DNA from 3 places in the Rhizobium sp. SRDI969 genome. Region 3 is predicted to be linked to each of the others. Evidence: predicted binding sites of a transcription regulator. Region 3 holds the regulator's gene; each other region holds the start of a gene.

Region 1 (6,192 bases), 1.9 Mb from region 3:
CTTGTTCAGCGGAATCATAGACGGTTTTACGATCCTGCCATATCGCTCCGAGGAAACCCGATATCTCATCTTCAATTGATTTTGCACTCTCGTCTGGGGATTCTCGTTGGCTCCTTTGTAAATCAGGGTGACTTGCTGCCGTGGCTTCGCATGCCGCTTTGAGCAGTTCATGTTCCTCGGGTTTCACGCTGAATCTCCGCATACAAATCATCTCGCCGCGAAACGACCGGTGGCGGCGACCCACATCCATAAATTCTGAACGCTCCAATTGGTAGATCGGCGACCTGCACGTCCTGGGCTAACTAACCACGAGCGCATTGGCGCCGATCGCAGCCGGCAGCGCGCCCGATATGGCGGCGATCGTGCCGTCGAGGTTGAGCTCGCCGACGACAACAAAATCCGACAGCGCATCGGCAGGAATGGCGCCGACGGCGGCCATCAGGGCGAGCGCGATCGGCAGATCGAAATGCGAGCCTTCCTTCGGCAAGTCGGCAGGCGCCAGATCGACCGTCACCCGCTTCGCCGGCAGCGCCTGGCCGGAGGCGTGGAGGGCGGCCTGCACGCGCTCGCGGCGACCGCCTTGTCAAACAGTCCGACAATTGCCCCCTCCCCTTACGCCGCAGCCGTCAACCTCTCCCCAGCGATCCTGTAGGAGATTGCTTCGGCGAGATGGATGCGGCCTACTGTCGGCTTGCCGTCGAGATCGGCCAGGGTGCGGGCAACCTTCAGCACGCGATGGTAACCGCGGGCGGAGAATTTCATCTTTTCGGCGGCGTCGCGCAGCAGCTGCAGGCCGCTGGCATCGGGCTCGGCCAGTTTCTCGATCATTGCGGTGGAGCAGCGGGCATTGGTGCCGATGCCCTTTGCGCCGGTGCTTTCGAAGCGCTCCTGCTGGATTTCACGGGCGCGGGCGACACGGCGCGCAACGTCGGCGCTGGTTTCGGCGGCCATCGGCCGGATGAGATCGGCGGCGGAGACGGCCGGGACGTCGATGCGGATATCGATGCGATCCATCAGCGGGCCGGAGATGCGGGCCTGGTAATCGCTCATGCAGCGCGGGCCGCGGGCGCAGCTATGGCCCGGCTCGCCGGCCATGCCGCAGCGGCAGGGGTTCATCGCCGCGATCAGCTGGAATTTGGCCGGATAGGAGACGCGGTGGTTGGCTCGCGCAATGACGCATTCGCCGCCTTCGAGCGGCTGTCGCAGTGCATCGAGCGCCTGCGGCGTGAATTCGGGAAACTCATCGAGAAAGAGCACGCCGTGATGGGCAAGCGAGGCTTCGCCCGGGCGGGCGCGTATCCCGCCGCCGACGAGGGCTGCCATGGTGGCGGAATGATGCGGCGTGCGGAAGGGCCGGCGATCGGAAAGCTTGCCGCCGGAGAGCTGGCCTGCGATCGAATGGACCATCGACACCTCCAGCAGTTCGGCGGCCGAAAGCGGCGGTAGGATCGACGGCAGCCTGGCCGCCAGCATCGATTTGCCGGAGCCCGGAGGACCGACCATCAAAAGATTATGGCCGCCGGCGGCGGCCACTTCGAGCGCGCGCTTGGCGCTTTCCTGGCCCTTGATCTCGGCGAGATCCGGCAGGTTTGCGGCATTGGCGCGGATCGACGCTTCCGGCCTGGACAGGACCTGCGTGCCGCGGAAATGATTGGCAAGAGCAATCAGGCTGCGCGGGGCGAGGATATCGACCTCGGCGCCTGCCCAGGCGGCTTCGGCGCCGCTTTCGGCCGGGCAGATCAGCCCCTTGCCGAGCGCATTGGCGCCGATCGCCGCCGGCAGCGCGCCTGAGATGGCGGCGATCGTTCCGTCGAGATTGAGTTCGCCGACGACGACAAAATCCGACAGCGCATCGGCAGGAATGGCGCCGAGCGCCGCCATCATGGCAAGCGCGATCGGCAGGTCGAAATGCGAACCTTCCTTCGGCAGGTCGGCCGGCGCCAGATTGACGGTCACGCGCTTTGCCGGCAGCGCCAGGCCGGAGGCGTGTAGGGCCGCCTGCACGCGCTCGCGGCTTTCGGCCACCGCCTTATCGGGCAGACCGACGATCTGCATGCCGACCTTGCCGGGCGCGACCATGACCTGAACCTCGACCGGCACACCTTCGATGCCCTGAAATGCCACCGTACTGACACGCGCGACCATATGCCCATCCCCTTGCCGCAAACTCTTATACCGCCCGCCGACCCCTCAAGCGCGTCGCATCGATGCGATGCGCTTCAGGTCTTTATTTGATGCATGTCGTGGCCCCAAAACCGTTTCGCACTTTTGGGCGACAGGCATTAAGGCCAGCGGTTGCAATCTGGCATGGCCGCTGGAATAAAACAAGAACAATCAAAGAACGTAGTCAGGCATTCGTTGTGACCTTGGTTGCGCTCGGCCGCGAGACCAGAACGGTCATGGGCGGCTGGCTCAGCCGCGCTTGCGCTCGATCGCATCCCAAAGCAGGCTGGCGATATCGGCGCCGCCGAACTTCTTGACCTCGCGGATGCCGGTGGGCGAGGTCACGTTGATCTCGGTCATGTAATCGCCGATCACATCGATGCCGACGAGCAGGAAGCCGCGCTCCCTCAGTGCCGGGCCGATGCGGGTGCAGATTTCCTGTTCGCGCGGCGTCAGTTCGGTCGCTTCGGCGCGGCCGCCGACATGCATGTTGGAGCGGCTGTCGTGTTCGGCCGGCACGCGGTTGATGGCGCCGGCGAATTCGCCGTCGACCAGAATGATGCGTTTGTCGCCCTTGCGCACGTCGGGCAAATATTGCTGGGCGATGAAGGGCTCGCGGAAAAGCTGGCCGAACATTTCGAGCAGCGAAGAGAGGTTGCGATCGTCGCGGGTCGAATGGAAGACGCCGGCGCCGCCATTGCCGTAGAGCGGCTTCAGGATGATATCACCCATCTCGTCGCGGAAGCGGCGGATCTCGTCGGCATCCTTGGTGATCAGCGTCTTCGGCATCAGGTCGGAGAATTCGGTGACGAAGATCTTCTCCGGCGAATTGCGCACCCAGGCCGGATCGTTGACGACGAGCGTCTTCGGGTGGATGCGCTCGAGCAGATGCGTCGAGGTGATATAGGCCATGTCGAAGGGCGGGTCCTGGCGCAGCAGCACGACATCCATAGTCGAGAGATCAACGCGCTCGGGCGCGCCAAGTTCAAAGTGATCGCCCTTGACGTCGCGCAGCACCATCGGCTCGACGCTGGCATAAAGCTTGCCGTCGCGAAAACTCAGGCGCTCGGGGGTGTAATGGAAGAGCCTGTAGCCGCGCGTCTGCGCTTCCAGGCTCATGGCGAAGGTGGAATCACCTGCGATATTGATGCCGGCGACATGGTCCATCTGGACCGCTACATTGGTGATCTTGGCCATTTCCATCCCTCGCTGAATGCCGGACAGATGTAGGTCGGCCAGATATCAAACGCAACGGTCAATCAAGGGCTTCCTGTCGCCGCTTTTCAGGCGGCGATGCCCTGGTTGCCGCCATTGCGCAGCATGTTGCGGAGGCGGTAGGCGATCGCCAAGGGCTTCGGGAAGGGCTTGCGCAGGAAGGCGACCTTGCGGACGTAATTGTCAACCCGCCAGCTCGCCCAGGTTCCGCCGGCAAAAAAGGCAACGTCGCCGGCACGCAGCGTTCGTTCGGTGCCGTCCTCGGCGGTGATATGGACCTTGCCTTCGAGGATCATCACCGTCTCGTCCCAGCCGAAATACCAGCGGAATTCGCCCGCCGTGCAATCCCAGATCGCCGTTAGTGACGCCTCGTCATGGCCGCGCGAATGTTCGGCGGTGCGGGCCTGCGGATTGCCGCTGACGATCCAGTCCGGATTGATTGGCGTGGATTTCAGCGGCAGTAGATCGCTCGCATGTGCGACGAAAGACTTGCCGGCCGGCTTCGCCACGACATACGGCACGGAGCGCGCGGCCGTGGCGACCGCACTTGCAAGCATCAGCTTCCAGGCCATGAAACAACCCCCAATTGTTATCCCTACCGAGGGGGTAGCAGAGAGTCGTAAGAACCTGGTTCACGCGGAAACTAAAAGTTTAACGATCCGGAAATCCGACGGGTCGAAAGGAGGTCAGAAGGCATCAATAAAGTGCCGCGGCAATCGGCCGGGCATAATCGCCACAATGTCGTAACGCTGGGAAAGGCGGGCTTGATCTGCCTGGCGGGCGAGCCAGAGATCGCTTGCCGCCCGTATGCGCTTCTGTGCGGCGGTAGAGACGGCATCGACTGCCGCGGCCTCGCCATGGCGGGCCTTGACCTCGACGAAGACGGCGAGATCGCCCTTGCGGGCGATGATATCGATCTCGCCGAGCCGGGTGCGGTGGCGCAGCGCCAGGATGCGGTAGCCCTTCAGCATCAGGAAGACGGCCGCGACATATTCCGACATGCGGCCCCGGCGCAGCGCCTTCCTTCTGATGGCGGTAAGATCACTATCGCCCATCAGCGTTCTTGATCTCCAGCAGGCGCTGGTAGAGCACCTTGCGCGGCAGGCCGGTGAGGCGGGCGGCCTCGGTCGCAGCAGCTGCCGTCGGCATTGACTTCGACAGGTCGGCCAGCATGGCTTCGATATCGGCCGCATCGGTCTCGGCCGGCTCCGGCGGGCCGATGACGAGGACGATCTCGCCCTTGACGTTTTCCACCTGCTGATAATGCGCCGCAAGGTCGGCAAGCGTGCCGCGGCGGAACTCCTCATAGGTCTTGGTCAGCTCGCGGCAGACGGAGGCTGGTCGAGTGGGCCCGAGCACATCGGCGGCGGCGAGAAGCGTTGCGCCGATGCGGTGCGGCGATTCAAAGAAGATCAGCGTCGCGGGTACTGCTGCAAGTTCGCTGAGACGGTCGCGGCGGGCCTTGTCCTTGGCCGGCAGGAAACCGGCGAAAAGAAAGGCATCGTTCGGCAGGCCGGAGCCGACAAGGGCTGCGAGCGGGGCCGACGCCCCGGGAATGGGAATGACGCGGTAACCTGCCGTTATCGCCTGCTGCGCCAGCCGATAACCGGGATCGGAGACGAGCGGCGTGCCGGCATCGGAAACCAGCGCCACCGAGCGGCCAGCTTCGAGCGCCTGCAGCAGCCTTGGGCCAGCCTCGTCGGCATTATGCTCGTGATAGGCGAAAGGGCGGTTCTGGATGCCGTAGCGGTCGAGCAGCACGCGGGTGACGCGCGTATCTTCGCAGGCAAGCACATCGGCGCCAGCCAGCGTTTCCAGCGCCCGCAGGGTGATGTCGCCGAGATTGCCGATGGGAGTGGCGACGAGATAGAGCGCCGGCTCCAGCGGCCGTGCCGGCACCGCCATATTGTGCAGGCGGAAGCTTCGCCGGCTGGCGGCGTCCGCTGTCGTTTCCTCATTCATGCCATTTGCTTTCGTCCCGCCGGCTCGTCGCCGGCACCGAACCCTTATGGGCGAGCCGCATCGCTTCGGCAAGGGTTCGGATTTCTGTGAGCATCGATCTGGAAAACCGCAAATGCAGGAGTGCCGACGTCCATGCCTCTTGCAAAGCAATGCTGAAGTCTGCCATTTTGCCCGTCCACTCCCCCGGCCTCAGGCCGGGACAGCATTCTTCGGGTGCTCGACGCGCCCGGACAGTCACGGTCGAAAGCGGTAGCATCCCATGCGTATTACTATTGAGCGGTCAAACCTGTTGAAATCGCTGAACCACGTCCACCGCGTGGTCGAACGTCGCAACACGATCCCGATCCTGTCCAACGTATTGCTCAAGGCGGACGGCCAGAAGCTCGACATGAAGGCGACCGACCTCGACCTCGAAATCACCGAGGCGACCCCGGCAAGCGTCGAGCAGCCCGGCGCCACCACCGTTCCCGCCCATCTCCTCTACGACATCGTGCGCAAACTTCCCGACGGCTCGGAAGTGCTGCTTGCCACCAGCACCGATGGCGGCGCGATGACCGTGCAATCCGGCCGCTCGAAATTCTCGCTGCAGTGCCTGCCGGAATCGGATTTCCCGGATTTGACCGCCGGCACCTTCACGCATTCCTTCAAGCTGAAGGCGACCGATCTGAAGATGCTGATCGACCGCACCCAGTTTGCGATCTCGACGGAAGAGACACGTTATTATCTGAACGGCATCTTCTTCCACACGATCGAGAGCAACGGCCAGCTGAAACTCAGGGCGGTAGCGACCGACGGCCACCGGCTGGCGCGCGCCGATGTCGATGCGCCCTCCGGCTCCGAGGGCATGCCCGG
Region 2 (6,192 bases), 150 kb from region 3:
AGCGTGCGTCCCGTCGAGCGTTTCGACAGTTCCTTGGCAAGCTTGACGCGCTGCGCCTCGCCGCCCGAAAGCGTATTCGCCTGCTGGCCGACCTTGATATAACCGAGGCCGACATCCTTCAATGATTGCAGCTTGTCGCGCACGGCAGGCACCGCCGTGAAGAAATCGACGCCTTCCTCCACCGTCATGTCGAGCACGTCGGCGATAGACCTCTGTTTGAAGGTGACGTCGAGTGTCTCGCGATTGTAGCGCTTGCCGTGGCAGACGTCGCAGGTGACGTAGACATCGGGCAGGAAGTGCATCTCGATCTTGATGACGCCGTCTCCCTGGCAGGCCTCGCAGCGTCCGCCCTTGACGTTGAAGGAGAAGCGGCCCGGCTGGTAGCCGCGGGCCTTTGCCTCCGGCAGACCGGCGAACCAATCTCGGATCGGCGTGAAGGCGCCGGTATAGGTCGCCGGGTTCGAGCGCGGGGTGCGGCCGATCGGCGATTGGTCGATATCGATCACCTTGTCGATATGCTCGAAGCCGTCGATGCGGTCGTGATCGGCTGGGTTTTCACGCGCGCCCATGACGCGCCTTGCCGCCGATTTATAGAGCGTTTCGACCAGGAAGGTGGATTTGCCGCCGCCGGAAACGCCGGTTACCGCCGTAAACACCCCGAGCGGGATCGACGCCGTGACGTTCTTGAGATTGTTGCCACGCGCCCCGACTACCTTGATCTCGCGGCCCTTCTTCGGCTTGCGGCGCTCATTGGGAACCGGAACGCCGAGCTCGCCCGACAGATATTTGCCGGTCAGCGAGTTTGGATTGTCCATGATATCCTGCGGCGTGCCGTGGGCGATCACCTGGCCGCCGTGAATGCCGGCTGCCGGGCCGATATCGACCACGTCGTCGGCCGATAGGATCGCATCCTCGTCATGTTCGACGACGATGACGGTGTTGCCGATGTCGCGCAAGTGCTTCAGCGTGTCGAGCAGCCGGGCGTTGTCGCGCTGATGCAGGCCGATCGACGGCTCGTCGAGCACGTAAAGCACGCCTGTCAGCCCCGAGCCGATCTGCGAGGCAAGCCGGATGCGCTGGCTTTCGCCGCCCGACAGCGTGCCGGAATTGCGCGACAGGCTGAGATATTCCAGGCCGACGTCATTGAGGAAGCGCAGCCGGTCGCGGATTTCCTTGAGGATGCGCACGGCGATCTCGTTCTGCTTGGCGTTGAAGCTTGCCGGCAGCGTCTCGAACCAGTCACGGGCGACGCGGATCGACATCGCGGTCACTTCGCCGATATGCAGCGTGTCGATCTTCACCGCCAACGCCTCCGGCTTCAGGCGGAATCCGTTGCAGGAAGGGCAGGGGGCAGCCGACATGAAGCGTTCGATATCCTCGCGCGCCCAAGCGGAATCGGTCTCCTTCCAGCGGCGCTCGAGGTTGGTGATGATGCCTTCGAAATTCTTCTGCGTCGTATAGGAGCGGGCGCCATCGGCATAATGGAATTCGATCTTGTCGTTGGTGCCGTTGAGGATGACGTCCTTGGCCTCGTCGGAGAGATCGTTCCAGCGGGTGCCGAGCTTGAAGCCGTAATGTTTGCCGAGCGCTTCCAGCGTCTGGTTGTAATAGGGCGAGGTCGACTTGGCCCAGGGCGCGATCGCCCCGTCGCGCAGCGTCCGTTCGGGCTCGGGCACGATCAGATCCGCATCGATCTTCTGTTGGGCGCCGAGGCCGTCGCAGGTCGGGCAGGCGCCGAACGGGTTGTTGAAGGAGAAGAGCCTGGGTTCGATCTCGGGAATGGTAAAGCCCGAGACTGGGCAGGCGAATTTCTCCGAAAACAGCACGCGTTCATGCGTCTCGTTCAGCGACTTGTTGGCCGAACCGCCGGCCGACGTCTCTTCCGGCGGCAGCGGCTTGTCGGCGAATTCGGCAACCGCCAGCCCGTCGGCGAGCTTCAGGCAGGTCTCCAGACTATCCGCCAGGCGTGCCGAGACATCCGAACGCACGACGATGCGGTCGACCACCACGTCGATGTCGTGCTTGTATTTCTTGTCGAGCACCGGCGCCTCGGCGATCTCGTAGAACTGGCCGTCGACCTTGACGCGCTGGAAGCCCTTCTTCATCAGCTCCGCCAGTTCCTTCTTGTATTCGCCCTTGCGCCCGCGCACGAGCGGCGCAAGGATATAAAGCCGGGTGCCCTCGCCGAAATCGAGGGTACGGTCGACCATCTGGCTGACGGTCTGGCTCTCGATCGGCAGGCCGGTTGCCGGCGAATAGGGAACGCCGACGCGGGCAAAGAGCAGGCGCATATAGTCGTAGATCTCGGTGACGGTGCCGACCGTCGAGCGCGGGTTACGCGAGGTGGTCTTCTGCTCGATCGAGATCGCCGGCGACAGCCCGTCGATCTGGTCGACATCGGGCTTCTGCATCATCTCGAGGAACTGCCGGGCATAGGCCGACAGGCTCTCGACATAGCGCCGTTGGCCCTCGGCATAGATCGTGTCGAAAGCAAGCGAGGATTTGCCGGAACCCGAAAGCCCGGTCATGACGATCAGCTTGTTACGCGGCAGATCGAGATCGATGCTCTTGAGATTATGCTCGCGCGCGCCGCGGATGGAGATCGTCTTCAGTTCGCTCATCGTCTCTGCTTTGGTTTTCTGGATAACAGCCCTTATTTAGTGATGCCGACGGGCGAGTCGAGGCTGAATATCCGCAAGGGCTCAAGGTTTTCGATTCTGTTGACAGGATCATACGGATAACCTAGAACAAATAAAGAACAAAAATCCTGATGGATGCATGCGGCGTTCTGATGGATAAACATGTGGATTAAATGCCGCCCATGCGCATCGGCGGTCCGTGATGGTTTAAGGTGCGCCGATCGATTAAACGCCGCCGGGCAGGGCGGCAGGCAGGGTGAGAAGCATGGCTGGTAGTGTGAATAAGGTAATTCTGATTGGAAACGTCGGCGCGGACCCGGAAATCCGCCGCACTCAGGATGGCCGGCCGATCGCCAATATCCGTCTTGCAACCTCGGAGACCTGGCGCGACCGCAATTCCGGCGAGCGCCGCGAAAAGACCGAATGGCACGCGATCGTCGTCTTCAACGAAGGCCTCTGCAAGGTCGTCGAGCAATATGTGAAGAAGGGCGCCAAGCTCTATATCGAAGGCCAGCTGCAGACCCGCAAATGGCAGGACCAGCAGGGCCAGGACCGTTACAGCACGGAAGTGGTGCTGCAGGGTTTCGGTTCGACGCTGACGATGCTCGACGGCCGCGGCGAAGGCGGCGGTGCGAGCGGCGGCCGTGGCAGCGCCGGTGGCGGCAACGATTATGGCGACGACTACGGCGCCCCGGCTCCCTCCTCATCACCCAGCCGCGGCGGTGGCGGCGGCGGCAACTTCTCGCGGGATCTCGACGACGACATCCCGTTCTGATCGTTAGGCTTTCGCAGTTTTGTGAAAGACTGGAGAGCATGACGTCCATAACGGCGTCATGCTCTTCTTTGTTCTCGCGGCAGATCGTTCAGACCGCGGCCTCAATCGTCTACGGCCGTTTCAGTGCGGCGTCGCGCTGATCAGATTGAACGCCGACTTAGCCCCGTCGACGACGAACTGTGCGGCAAGGGCGGCCAGGATGACGCCGAGGAGCCGTGTCAGGATGGCCCGGCCGGTGACGCCGAGGAAACGGTCCAGCCTTTCGGCGATGAGCAGCATGACGAAGGTCAGCAGCAGATTGGCGGCAAGGACGCCGATCAGCTGGGCTTTCCCGATCGAGGTGGCGAGCGTGCCGGCTAGCAGGATCGTCGCCGAGATCGCACCCGGACCTGATATCAGCGGCAAGGCGAGGGGAAAGACGGCGATATTCTCGATATGATCCTTGGTGATCGCCGCCTCGGTCGCCTTCTCCTTGCGCTCCTGCCGCCTCTCGAACACCATCTCGAAGGCGATCCAGAACAGCAGCAGGCCGCCGGCGATGCGGAAGGCGCCGATCGAAATTCCGAGCACGCCTAGCACGCCGGCGCCAAACAGCGCGAAGACGGCAAGGATGATGAAGGCGATGACCGAGCCGCGCAGCGCCACCTGCTTGCGCTCGGTCCGGCTCATGCCTGTCGTCAGGCCCAGAAAGATCGGCGCAAGCCCCGGTGGATCGATGGTGACGAGCAGCGTCGTGAAGGCGTTGATCAATTGGTCGGCGCTTGCCATCGGCTCTCCGGAACCCCATATGGGTGCGTGGTTCAAATGATTGTGAAGCGGGGATTTCGATTTGGCAAATATCCCGCGGCGGCCCGCGGCGGATTTGTCCGGTCCGGCCGCGAAACTTGCATGTTTTACCCTCTTTAAGCCGCAAAAGCCTGTTCAAAACGCGCTGTGAAATTGGCGCGGCAACAGGCTTTCCGCTATAAATCTTCCAGTGATTCTAGAAGAGATCGTGATCTGTTTTGACTGAGCAAACACCCCCCGGCGGCGGGAAGCTCCCGCCAGGCATCGAGCCCATCTCCATCATGGAGGAAATGCAGCGGTCGTATCTCGATTACGCCATGAGCGTCATCGTCAGCCGCGCGTTGCCCGACGTGCGCGACGGCCTGAAGCCCGTGCACCGGCGCATCCTTTACGGCATGTCCGAGCTCGGCATCGACTGGAACAAGAAATACGTCAAATGCGCCCGCGTCACCGGTGACGTGATGGGTAAATTCCATCCGCACGGCAACTCCGCGATCTATGATGCGCTCGCCCGCATGGCGCAGCCCTGGTCGCTGCGGCTGCCGCTGATCGACGGTCAGGGCAATTTCGGCTCAGTCGATGGTGATCCGCCAGCGGCCGAACGTTACACAGAATGCCGCCTCGAAAAGGCTGCTCATTCGCTGCTCGACGATCTCGACAAGGAAACCGTCGATTTCCGCGACAACTACGACGGCACGCTGTCCGAACCGGTCGTGGTCCCTGCCAAGTTCCCGAACCTGCTCGTCAACGGCGCCGGCGGCATCGCCGTCGGCATGGCGACCAACATCCCGCCGCACAATCTCTCCGAGGTCATCGACGGCTGCGTCGCGCTGATCGACGATCCGGCCATCGAACTGCCGGAACTGATGCAGATCATTCCCGGCCCCGATTTCCCCACAGGTGCGAAGATCCTCGGCCGTGCCGGCATCCGCTCCGCCTATGAGACCGGCCGCGGATCCGTCATCATGCGCGGCGTCGCCGCTATCGAGCCGATGCGCGGTGACCGCGAGCAAATCATCATCACCGAGATTCCCTATCAGGTGAATAAGGCAACGATGATCGAGAAGATGGCCGAGCTGGTGCGCGACAAGCGCATCGAAGGCATCTCCGACCTGCGCGACGAATCCGACCGCCAGGGGTATCGCGTCGTCGTCGAGCTGAAGCGCGATGCCAATGCCGAGGTCATCCTCAACCAGCTTTATCGCTATACGCCGCTGCAGACCTCCTTCGGCTGCAACATGGTGGCGCTGAACGGCGGCAAGCCCGAACAGCTGACGCTGCTCGACATGCTGCGCGCTTTCGTCTCCTTCCGCGAAGAAGTCGTTAGCCGGAGAACAAAGTTCCTGCTGCGCAAGGCGCGTGACCGCGCTCATGTGTTGGTTGGTCTCGCCATTGCGGTCGCCAATATCGACGAGGTCATCCGCGTCATCCGCCAGGCGCCCGATCCGCAGTCGGCTCGTGAGGAGCTGATGACCCGCCGCTGGCCGGCGGAAGATGTCGAAAGCCTGATCCGTCTGATCGACGATCCGCGCCATCGCATTAACGAGGATCTCACCTACAACCTCTCGGAAGAGCAGGCCCGGGCCATCCTCGAACTGCGCCTTGCCCGCCTGACGGCCCTTGGCCGCGACGAAATCGGCGACGAACTCAACAAGATCGGCGAGGAAATCAAGGATTACCTCGATATCCTCTCCTCGCGCGTCCGTATCCAGACTATCGTCAAGGACGAACTTATCGCTGTCCGCGACGAGTTCGGCACACCGCGCCGCACCGAGATCGTCGATGGCGGTCTCGAAATGGACGACGAGGATCTGATCGCCCGCGAAGACATGGTCGTCACCGTCTCGCATCTCGGTTACATCAAGCGCGTGCCGCTGACCACCTACCGCGCCCAGCGCCGCGGCGGCAAGGGCCGCTCCGGCATGACGACCCGCGACGAAGATTTTGTTAGCCGGCTATTCGTCGTCAACACCCATACGCCGGTGCTGTTCT
Region 3 (6,192 bases):
CCCTATGGGTTTGTCGTTTCTTGGTGGCGCGTACCATAGGGAAGAAACATGACCACAGCAATGCCATAATTGCATGGCTCGTATTCAGTGCTAAGCTACTGGAAATAAGTATGAAAATTCCAATGAACCTGTTTTCGGTTAATTGGAATAATGGTTGAAGACGACGATCTCGTCCGCACGCGACATGTTGAGCTGATAACGCGCTTTTTCGTCCAGCATATCCTTGTCGAGCGAACCGTCACTCAGCAGCGCGACCTGATTTTCCAGATGTTCGCGCTTCGCCTTCAAGACTGCAAGCTCTTTTTCACGCGCAACACGCTGATGCTCGAACGTCTCCGTCGCGCGCAGGCCGTAATCGCCATGGATGCAATGATAACCGAAATAGGAAAGGAAGGCGACCGTCATGGCCGGAATGACGAAGCGACCGATCTTTCTCTTCTTATGATGCTTTGTCCACATACACGCATGCTCTTGAACGCATTACCAATTCGTTCAATCTAGCGCGCAGAGATTAACCGTTCGTTGACTCAAAAAATCGGGCAATAAAAAACCCGCGCCGGTGAACTGACCCCCGAAAGTTGGACATCCAACCTTCGGGGGTCAGTTCACGGGAAGGCGCGGGTCAAGCCATTGGAAATCAGATCCGATCAGCCGCGAATGATCGAGCGGCCGGCATACTGGGCCTGCGGGCCGAGGCCCTCTTCGATGCGGATCAGCTGGTTGTACTTGGCAAGACGGTCGGAGCGCGACAGCGAGCCGGTCTTGATCTGACCGCAGTTGGTGGCGACCGCGAGATCGGCGATGGTCGAATCTTCGGTTTCGCCGGAGCGGTGCGACATGACGGCGGTATAGGCCGCCTTGTGCGCCGTGTTGACGGCATCGAGCGTCTCCGTCAGCGTGCCGATCTGGTTGACCTTGACGAGGATCGAGTTGGCAACACCCATGCGGATGCCGTCGCGAAGACGGGCGGAGTTGGTGACGAAGAGATCGTCGCCGACGAGCTGGGTCTTTTTGCCAGCCAGGTCGGTCAGCGTCTTCCAGCCGTCCCAATCGTCTTCGGCCATGCCGTCCTCGATCGAGATGATCGGATACTTGCCGGCGAGCTCGGCCAGATATTCGGCCATGGCGCCCGATTCCAGCGTGCGGCCTTCACCTTCGAGAACGTATTTGCCATCCTTGAAGAATTCGGTCGAGGCGCAGTCTAGGCCGAGGCACATGTCGTCGCCCGGCTTGTAGCCGGCTTTCTCGATCGACTTCATGATGAAGTCGAGGGCTTCCGGCGCGCTCTTCAGACCCGGTGCGAAACCGCCTTCGTCGCCGACATTGGTGTTGTGGCCCTGGCTAGCAAGTTCCTTGCGCAGCGTATGGAAGACTTCCGAACCCATGCGCACGGCTTCGGCGATCGAATCGGCGCCGACCGGCAGGATCATGAACTCCTGGAAATCGATCGGGTTGTCCGCGTGGGCGCCGCCGTTGATGATGTTCATCATCGGCACCGGCAGCAGGCTGGCGGAAGCACCGCCGACGTAGCGGTAGAGCGGCAGGCCGGACGCCTGGGCGGCAGCCTTGGCGACGGCGAGCGACACGCCGAGGATGGCGTTGGCGCCGAGGCGCGACTTGTTCGGCGTGCCGTCCAGCTCGATCATGATGTTGTCGATCTGGATCTGGTTTTCGGCGTCGATGCCGCCGATCGCGTCGAAGATCTCGGTGTTGGCGGCTTCGACCGCCTTTTCGACGCCCTTGCCCAAGTAGCGCTTGCCGCCGTCGCGCAGTTCGACCGCCTCATGCGCGCCCGTCGAGGCACCCGAGGGAACGGCCGCGCGGCCCATGCTGCCATCTTCGAGATAGACATCGACTTCGACGGTGGGGTTGCCACGGCTATCGAGAATCTCGCGGGCGATGATATCGGTGATTGCAGTCATGGGTTCTTCCTGCTCGGTGGGTGATAAGTCGGTTCGAAACCTGTCTTAGTCGAAGGCGTGCAAATTACAATGCTGCAATTTCCAGCCCTTCGGACCGTGTTCGGATCTCGCCTATAGCACGATCATGTCAGGCTGTTGAACGTCAAGCCTTGGCGACCGCATCGAAGGCGAGTAGCTTTTCAAGCAGCCGCGGCATGTCCTTGAGATAGACCATGTTGGGGCCGTCGGAAGGTGCATTGTCGGGGTCCTGGTGGGTTTCGACGAACACGCCGGCGATACCGGTAGCCACCGCTGCGCGCGCCAGCGTTTCCACGAATTCCCGCTGACCGCCGGAGGATTCGCCCTGCCCGCCCGGCTGCGCCACGGAATGGGTCGCATCGAAGATAACGGGGGCGCCCATCGCCGCCATGATCGGCAGCGAACGCATGTCGGAAACCAGCGTGTTGTAACCGAAAGAGGCGCCGCGCTCGCACAGCAGCACGTTCGGATTGCCACTGGCATTGAGCTTCTTCAGAACGTTCTTCATATCCCAGGGAGCGAGGAACTGGCCCTTCTTGACGTTGACGACGCGGCCGGTCTTGGCCGCGGCAATAAGAAGGTCGGTCTGGCGGCAAAGGAAGGCCGGGATCTGCAGGACGTCGACGATCTTTGCCACCTCGGCGCATTGTTCGGCGGTATGAACGTCGGTCAGGACGGGAAAGCCGAATTCCTTCTTGAGGTCGGCAAAGACCTCCATGCCCTTTTCGATCCCGATACCGCGTTCGGCCGAGAGCGAGGTCCGGTTCGCCTTGTCGAAGGAACTCTTGTAGACGAGGCCGATGCCGAGCCTTCCGCAAAGCTCCTTCAGCGTGCCGGCGACCATGAAGGCGTGGTCGCGGCTCTCCATCTGGCAGGGACCGGCAATTAGCGACAGGCGGCCGGTATTGGAAAAGGTGACCTGGCCTTGGCCTTCGCCGACCCTGACGTCGGAATTCGTATCAGTGCTCATCGTGTTTCCTCGAAGGCGAAGAGCGTGCCCTGCCCGGGCGCGGGCTTCACCAGAATGCGATTGTTCTTGCGCGTGTATGTCACCCCGTTAGCAGCCAAATGCGCTTCTGTCACGGCAAGATCGGCAACAGCAAAGAGGATTGCCCGGCCGCGCAGGCCGCGATCTGCGGATGAGCCGGCGATGTCGAAATAGGCCTCCAGCCCTTCCGGCGTCATCAGACCGATTTTCGCATTTGACGCCGCGACATTGACGCCGAAACCGGTTTTCTCGACTGCCGATTGCGCCGCTGCAAGGCCGACGAAGGCAGCGAATGCGGCCGGTTCCGGCGCGCAAAGCGCGATCTCCGTTATGCCGGTCACGCCATTGGCATGCGTCTCCAGCGCGGCGCGGTCGGCCGGCAGCGGATTGATACGCTCGACGGTGAAGAGCAAGAGATCAGGCGCGCGCAGGTCGCCGGCAAAAGCCAGCTTGAAGCCGGCAATCGTCTCGGAGCCGTCCGGCATCGTCATCGGCCGGTTGAACTGCAGCATCTCCCCGGCGCTCGACCCGTTGCCGACGAAATCCTGATGATCGATGCCGGCATCCTTGCTGCCGAAGGCCACCGCCGAAAGCCCCTCCGCGCCGCAACGGAAGCGGAAAGCCCGGTTGCGAGCGGTGAAGACATTGCCTCGTCGCGCCGATGCCTCGCTCTCCTCGACGCTCGCGATCCCGAGCGGCTCCAGATAGGTCTTGTCGGCAAAGAAGACGCAGGCATTCTCCGTTCCGAAGGGATGGCGCGCATCGGCGGCAACGGTGAAGCCGAGCTTGCCGAGCCTTTCGCGCGCCAGATCGATGTCGACGACCGGCAGCACGACATGATCCAGCGGGTACGGTTTGGTGGAATGCGTGTTCATCATATCCCTCCTCAAATCGGCAAGAGATGTGCGACAGCGCCACCCTCAATGCAAGACATGTGTCCAATCCGGCGAATGAAAATAAGAATCTCGACGAGTTGGTTCCAAGTTTTACGGAAATTTAGCTACTTGCGGAACACATATGGAACATATAGTGTCTGTTCTGGATTTGTTTCAATCACGAGGTCACAACGTCGATGCTCACGCGCAAACAACAGGAGCTTCTCCTTTTCATTCATGAGCGCATGAAGGAATCCGGCGTTCCGCCATCTTTCGACGAAATGAAGGATGCCCTGGACCTCGCTTCGAAGTCCGGGATTCATCGCTTGATTACAGCGCTCGAGGAACGTGGCTTCATTCGCCGCCTACCGAACCGGGCCCGCGCGATCGAGGTCATCAAGCTTCCGGAGGCCTACAGCCCCAGCATCCAGCCGCGGCGTGGCTTTTCGCCGAGCGTCATCGAGGGCAGCCTCGGCAAGCCACAGCCGGTCGCCGCTCCTGCCCCTGCAAAACCCGTCGCCGACAACGGCAACTCGGTCTCCGTGCCGGTCATGGGCCGCATCGCCGCCGGTGTTCCGATCTCGGCGATCCAGAACAACACCCACGACATCGTCGTTCCGGCCGACATGCTCGGTTCCGGTGAACATTATGCGCTGGAGGTCAAGGGCGATTCGATGATCGACGCCGGCATCTTTGACGGCGACACCGTGATCATCCGCAACGGCAGCACCGCAAGTCCTGGCGACATCGTCGTTGCTCTCGTCGACGACGAGGAAGCGACACTCAAACGCTTCCGCCGCAAGGGCGCCTCGATTGCGCTCGAAGCCGCCAACCCGGCTTACGAGACCCGGATTTTCGGGCCGGACCGTGTCAAGGTTCAGGGCAAGCTCGTCGGTCTTATTCGCCGCTATCACTGACCTTGGCTAGACCGGGCTCGGTAAAACTATTGCTGCGCCAGTCATAGGCGCGATGGCGCATCCATGGCCGCGACAATGCATCGAATGCGGTTGCCACCTCCAGGCCGGCGTTCGTGAAGCGCAACTCGACGGAACCGGTCCTGCGCAGCGTTTCACCGGTGAAGAGCGTCGCACCTGAGCGGCAGCTGTTGAAGCGCAGGCGGACCGACGTCACGACGATATCGGCGGCGTCGCATGCGGGGCCGAGATAGGCGGCATTGTCGATGACGGCCACGACCTGGCCATTGCCAAGCCTTGATGTGCACCAGGCCTTTTTGACGCAGGAAAAGCGGTTTGCTTCACCGGCCGCTGCGGCTGCACGCATCGCGGTCCTCGCTTCGGTCTGCTGATCGCGGGAAAGCCTGACGCGGCGGTCTTCTCCCTCCGGCGGGATAGCAGGACCATCCAGCATCTTCGGCGGATCATGCGTCGGCAGGACCAGCGCTCTCTGCCATTGGTCGAAGATGAAATCCGGCGGTCGTTCACGGTTGGACGCCATTGCTGCCGCCTCGACGACCGCGACGAGATTGCCATCCTCCGAAATCACCAGATCCGGCGGCCGGGGAACCGGTAGAAGGAACAGGATGAGCGTCGAGACTGCGATGATCGATGTGCCGGAATGGCGCAGTCGCGTCCGGAGCAGCGTCAGCAGAAGAAAGCCTGCCACGGCGACCGCGAAATACCAGCCGGGCAAACGGCCAACGTCGATATTGCCGCCCCAGCCGGATACCGTCTTTGCGACCGCGATCACCAGATCGAGGCCGAATCCGACGACCTTCCAGGCCCAAACATCCAGACCGAAAGGCATGAGCAGCATCGCCAGCAGCCCGGCCGGCATGACGATAAAGGAGATGATCGGCATCGTCGCGAGGTTTGCCGGCAGGCCATAGGCGGTCAGGCGATGAAAATGCTCGATCGAAAACAGCGCGGTTGAAAAGCCGCCGATCAGCGACGTCAGGAAGACGCCGCCGAAGAAACCCGCAACCGTAACGACCGGCCTGATGATCGGCAGCTTGAGGAAGGCGTTTTCGCGGACGCGCCGGTCCTTCCACAGCTGATAGCCCGAGACCAGCGCCAATGTCGCGGCAAAGGACATCTGGAAGCTCGGACCCAAGACCTCGGACGGCGAAATGGCGATGATGACGAGCGCGGAGAGCGCGACATTGCGCAGGCTGATCGACGGCCGGTCGAAGAAGACGGCAATCAACATGATGGCCATCATGATGAAGGCGCGTTCGGCAGAGACCCCAAAGCCCGAGATCAGGAAATAGGCGGTCACGGCGATGAGCGCGCCGGCGGCAGCGATCTTCTTCGTCGGATAGGCCTCAGCGACGCCGGGAAAGAGGCTGAGCAACATCCGGAACCCAACGAAGAAGATACCGGCCGACAGCGCCATGTTGAGGCCGGAGATGGCGACGATATGAGCCAGGCCG

Evidence for each region. The regulator LexA, encoded in region 3, represses DNA repair genes until DNA is damaged. The targets are predictions, from matches to a motif close to TGTTCNNNNTGTGTTCNG.
Region 1: a site for LexA is predicted at 2,316-2,333, ahead of N2A41_RS23950 (YifB family Mg chelatase-like AAA ATPase). Genes of this name have one in related genera too.
Region 2: a site for LexA is predicted at 2,744-2,761, ahead of uvrA (excinuclease ABC subunit UvrA). Genes of this name have one in related genera too.

The regions. Positions count from the first base shown of each region.
Region 1 is NZ_CP104035.1:4,852,491-4,858,682, reverse strand. It holds gene N2A41_RS23960 (hypothetical protein) at 1-187, opposite strand, end outside; partial or broken gene N2A41_RS23955 (magnesium chelatase domain-containing protein) at 311-571, opposite strand; gene N2A41_RS23950 (YifB family Mg chelatase-like AAA ATPase) at 613-2,145, opposite strand; gene gshB (glutathione synthase) at 2,413-3,360, opposite strand; gene N2A41_RS23940 (cupin domain-containing protein) at 3,447-3,950, opposite strand; gene N2A41_RS23935 (YraN family protein) at 4,065-4,433, opposite strand; gene rsmI (16S rRNA (cytidine(1402)-2'-O)-methyltransferase) at 4,423-5,340, opposite strand; gene dnaN (DNA polymerase III subunit beta) at 5,600-6,192, shown strand, end outside.
Region 2 is NZ_CP104035.1:1,962,370-1,968,561, forward strand. It holds gene uvrA (excinuclease ABC subunit UvrA) at 1-2,621, opposite strand, end outside; gene N2A41_RS09890 (single-stranded DNA-binding protein) at 2,905-3,414, shown strand; gene N2A41_RS09895 (MarC family protein) at 3,535-4,182, opposite strand; gene gyrA (DNA gyrase subunit A) at 4,419-6,192, shown strand, end outside.
Region 3 is NZ_CP104035.1:1,814,695-1,820,886, reverse strand. It holds gene N2A41_RS09210 (FtsB family cell division protein) at 139-459, opposite strand; gene eno (phosphopyruvate hydratase) at 648-1,922, opposite strand; gene kdsA (3-deoxy-8-phosphooctulonate synthase) at 2,065-2,910, opposite strand; gene N2A41_RS09195 (VOC family protein) at 2,907-3,803, opposite strand; gene lexA (transcriptional repressor LexA) at 4,001-4,720, shown strand; gene N2A41_RS09185 (ComEC/Rec2 family competence protein) at 4,701-6,192, opposite strand, start outside.